DNA from 2 places in the Paenibacillus sp. Cedars genome. Region 1 is predicted to be linked to the other one. Evidence: riboswitches for the same ligand, from Rfam matches in the RefSeq annotation. Region 1 holds a riboswitch; the other holds the start of a gene.
What was found. Region 1 has a riboswitch for thiamine pyrophosphate ahead of tenA (thiaminase II). Riboswitches for the same ligand answer to the same signal wherever they lie in the genome.

Region 1 (2,203 bases):
AGATGATGCACGGCGTTACGAAGGTGCAGCCATCCCGAATGGGCGTGAGCTCTGCTGCGCCAATACCACTATTTCACAGTAACCTTGGCTCTTGGCGATGTCTTCGACATATTAAAGGACATCAGATCCGCTATTTGCCTCATTTAGTCCCTTTTTTGAATCTAACGGACTCAGGATTCCTTATTTCCTCATAAAACAGCTAATTTACCGACTCATATCACAAATAACGCATCTCATGTCCGTTAATCTCAAAAGTAACACTTTTCTAGGAAAATAACGTATCCTCTGTCCGTTAGCCCCAAGAGCAGCATGCCCACAACAATCACAACCATCATAACCATCATAACCATCATAACCATCACAAACCCCCGGTATTATCGTAGATCCAGGTGAGTTGATTGTGCCCATAACCACACCCATAACCATCACAAACCCCCGGAGTATTACCGTAGACCCAAGTGAGTTGATTGTGCCCACACCCACACCCACACCCATAACCATCACGACTACCACCATTTCAGCACAGCGGAATTTCTTGAGACTGCGTTACGAAGGTGCAGCCATCCGGAATGGGTTTAACAGCTTTCGATTGGTTCGTCATCAATAGGCTCCTCTTCAAATCATGTATTTGAATTGCTCGGATGTACTCATTATGGGGATATGCCTTTGAAGCGTCTGTGTTTCAGTGTATCGAGATCAGTTTTTATGCGAACATGGCTATTCTGGTACGATGCGGTGTCCTAACATTGACTCCGTTTCTTCCCTTGGCCCTGGTGCAGATTATCTATCCAAAATCCTTCGCTAAATCGCTCAACAACGAGCTCACCTGATATTGCACAGGTTCGTGCATAAGAATTTCGTTAACCAACGGTTAACGTTTGACACCATCCAAAAACCTATGTACAGTAATAGACAAAAGAATAGGAAGTCCACTAGGGGAGCCGTTGGCGGCTGAGACAAGAGTGTATCTTGGACCCTTTGAACCTGATCTAGTTCGTACTAGCGTAGGAAAGTGGAGCCTTCGTATATAAGGCCTCGGTACGTTTTTCTATCGTACCCGGGCTTGTTGACGAAGCCGCTCCAGTTTTCGGGGGCGGCTTTTTAGCGTTGCCTTGAAGGCTGTGTGCGTAACCGGACTTCCTGCTTTTCAATTCATGAGAGGTGGGGATAAGTATGAGTTTCACGCAAGAGCTTCGCAGGCAGTCGGATGGCATTTTTCAAGCGATTTTTGATCATCCCTTTGTGAGAGGGATTGCTGCAGGAACATTATCGAGGGAACAACTGATTCACTATGTGAAGCAGGATTTTGAGTATTTAAACGCCTACATGCGGATTTATGGCATCGCCATATCCAAATCTACCAGCAGGAATGAGATTGCGACTTTTAATGAACAGATTTCTTTTATTCTGAATAGCGAGATTCATCCGCATCAGAACTTTTGCGCTGCCGCAGGGGTGACCTACGAGGAGCTTCAGGGGTATCCGCTTGCGCCATCCGCGCATCATTATATCCGTCACATGTTGACGGTGGCGCATGAGGGCAGTCTTGGCGAGATTATGGCAGTGCTGCTGCCATGTCCCTGGACGTATCTGGAGATTGGCCGCAAGCTGCTGGATGAAGTGAAGCCGGATGAATCTCACCCGTTCTATGACTGGATTTATTTTTACGGCAACCGCGGGGAAGAGGCGACGGCGAAGTTTTGTAACGGTGTCGACCTGTGGGCGGAAAGCGCCACAGCGGCGGAGCGGGAGCGGATGACGGAGCATTTTATGCTGAGCTGCCAGTTGGAGTACATGTTCTGGGACATGGCTTACAAGCAGGAGGAGTGGCCGGTGCAGATGCAGGCTGCGGTGCTGTAAAGAGTAGTGTCTGTAACGATCTAGCATAGATAAGAGAGGCTGATTTCATATGAATATATGGGAAAAAGAGGTTTCGGCGCTTTTGAGCAAGGTACAGCAGACGAGCCCCCTCGTTCACAATATGACAAACGTGGTGGTTACGAATTTTACGGCTAACGGCTTGTACGCGCTGGGCGCGTCGCCGGTAATGGTATATGCGCCGGAGGAAGTGGCGGATATGGCTGCCATCGCGGGTGCCGTGGTGCTAAACATCGGCACGCTGAACCGCGAGCTGGTAGACGCGATGATTACCGCCGGGCAATCGGCGAATGCCCATGGCGTACCGGTTCTATTGGACCCGGTC
Region 2 (2,203 bases), 480 kb from region 1:
AAGCTCTTTCTCCAGCAGTTTGCGCTCAAACATCCAGTCGGCATACCCCGACCATACTTCGGCTTTCTGTTCACCCCAACGAGGCGCATCATCCTGATAGCGGGGACTCAGCCATTTCTGGCTGGCCAGAACCAGCTCGGCATCCAGATCAGGCACGGCCTTCGAGAGCAGCGCTGCTGCATCCTCAGGATGCTCAATAGCATGGTTGTATCCTTTGGAAGTAGCCCGCATGAAGGCTTTGACAAGCTCAGGGTCCTCTTGGATCAGCTTCTCGTTGGTCACGATGACCGGCGTGTAATAATCGAGCTGGTCAGAGTAGTCCTTCACATAGATCATATCAAGCGGCTCATTGCGGAGCTCGGCTTCGATGCCCGTCCAGGCGTAGAATATCCAGGCGAAATCAATGTCGCGTTTGACGGCAGTAAAATAATCGGCATCGCCCATGTTGACCATATTAACTTTGCTGACATCGGCACCGTCGATCTCCATGATGGATTTCATGACAGCTTCCTCAACGGGGGAGCCCCAGCCGCCATAGGATTTACCTTCGAAATCTCCAGCCTTCACGATCCCTTTGTCCTTGGGAGCGGCAAAGCCGGATGTATTATGCTGAATGATCGCCGCAATGGAGACGAGCGGCAAGCCTTGCGTTCTGGCGAGGGTTACCCCTTCCTGATAGCTGATGCCGAACGGCACGTTACCGGATGCGACCAGCGTATCCGTTCCACCGGCTCCCGGCTGGACGATCTGGACGTTGAGCCCTTCCTCCTCATAATATCCGAGCTCCTTCGCTGCATACAGACCCGTGTGATTGGTATTGGCGGACCAATCGAGCATCAGCTGCACGTCACGGAGTTTCCCAGGACTCTTGGCGTCTTCTCCTTCAGCGCCTGTGTTCTTGTTCTGTCCGCCTGTACCGCATCCGGCCGCAACCATCAGCAGGACACAAGCGAGAAGCAGGGGGACCCATCTTCCCTTCTTCATCGTGTCTTCTCTCCTTATGAGTTCTATTTCTATTACCTCGTAACTCCACAAAAAAAACGCCCCGATAATCTCAGGACGCATGACGGCGTAAGTGTATAGTACGGCAAATATGGCTGCCGCAAACATTGGCTTCCTACGCTGGCATTACCCAGATCAGGTGTAAGGGTCAGTATCAAAGCGGATACACTCTCAGCCGGCTAAATTCCAGCTCCCCCGATATTTATGAAGTTTCGATCAGTACATCCGTTATTATAGTCCTAACACCAAGACCTGTCTAGTTTTCGAAAAAGGTCATGAACAGGACAGGCCTTATGTAGGGAACCGCGTTTAGGCAGCCCAAGAGTTCAGCATATGAACATTTTAAGAGATGAAATGTTGGATACCGTGCTGCGTGCGGGTTAACGCTGGAAGAACTCGATCCATTCCCCTTCGGGACCATGCACGAAGAAATAACGGTAGCCGTTCGGGAGAGTGACGATTTCCTCGTCCAGATGAGGAACTTCAAGTCCTTGGACGCGTGCATACTCTTCTTCAATATCATCCGTACTGACTGCAAAATGGTGCACCGTTCCTTCCGAAGGCAGCGAGTCGCTGTAACCCTGGATAAGTTCGACTTCCGTTTCGTCACTTCCATTAAATCCGAGGAACGCGAGTTGAATGACCCCATTGGTATGAGTCAGGCGATTCTTTAGTTCAAGGCCGACTACCGACGTGTAAAACGCTATCGTGGCTTCCAGGTTTCGGACTACAATACCAACATGATCCAATCGTTTCTGTGACACTGCCATACACCCTTTCCGGTTCGTATAAGATATGAAGAATAATATCATATGATTCCTATACGTCAAGTAGGTGATTGATATAGTAACTTTTCAGGTTTTCACGTGTTTAATTGAGTGTAGTCCTTGCATTTGAAGTACACCCGTCCAGTAGAAAAACTTCATTATATAGATCTTCTAGCGATGTGCCGGATAGATGATTTTTCTTTGATTTCCTCGTCTTTACTTTTGGATGGGTAAAAAGTATCATGAGGAATAGAGAGCTTAATTCAAAAGACCTAAATCATCCATCGTGTACAAGCTTACCTTTTTGCCAAGGGGGAGTGCTTATGAGTCCAACTCCAGCAGATCATCTGTGGATTCGACTCGCCATTATATATGCATTTATTCAGATAATGACTGTTCTGTGGATGCCTGATGCTTTATCGCTTCAGCGTGTG

Region 2: linked by a shared signal. The riboswitch ahead of B9D94_RS25655 (ABC transporter substrate-binding protein) and the one ahead of tenA (thiaminase II) in region 1 are both predicted to bind thiamine pyrophosphate.

Annotation. Positions count from the first base shown of each region.
Region 1 is NZ_CP020866.1:4,761,492-4,763,694, reverse strand. It holds TPP riboswitch at 925-1,028, shown strand; gene tenA (thiaminase II) at 1,174-1,860, shown strand; gene thiM (hydroxyethylthiazole kinase) at 1,910-2,203, shown strand, end outside.
Region 2 is NZ_CP020866.1:5,242,463-5,244,665, reverse strand. It holds gene B9D94_RS25655 (ABC transporter substrate-binding protein) at 1-984, opposite strand, end outside; TPP riboswitch at 1,098-1,209, opposite strand; gene B9D94_RS25650 (VOC family protein) at 1,383-1,772, opposite strand; gene B9D94_RS25645 (GGDEF domain-containing protein) at 2,093-2,203, shown strand, end outside.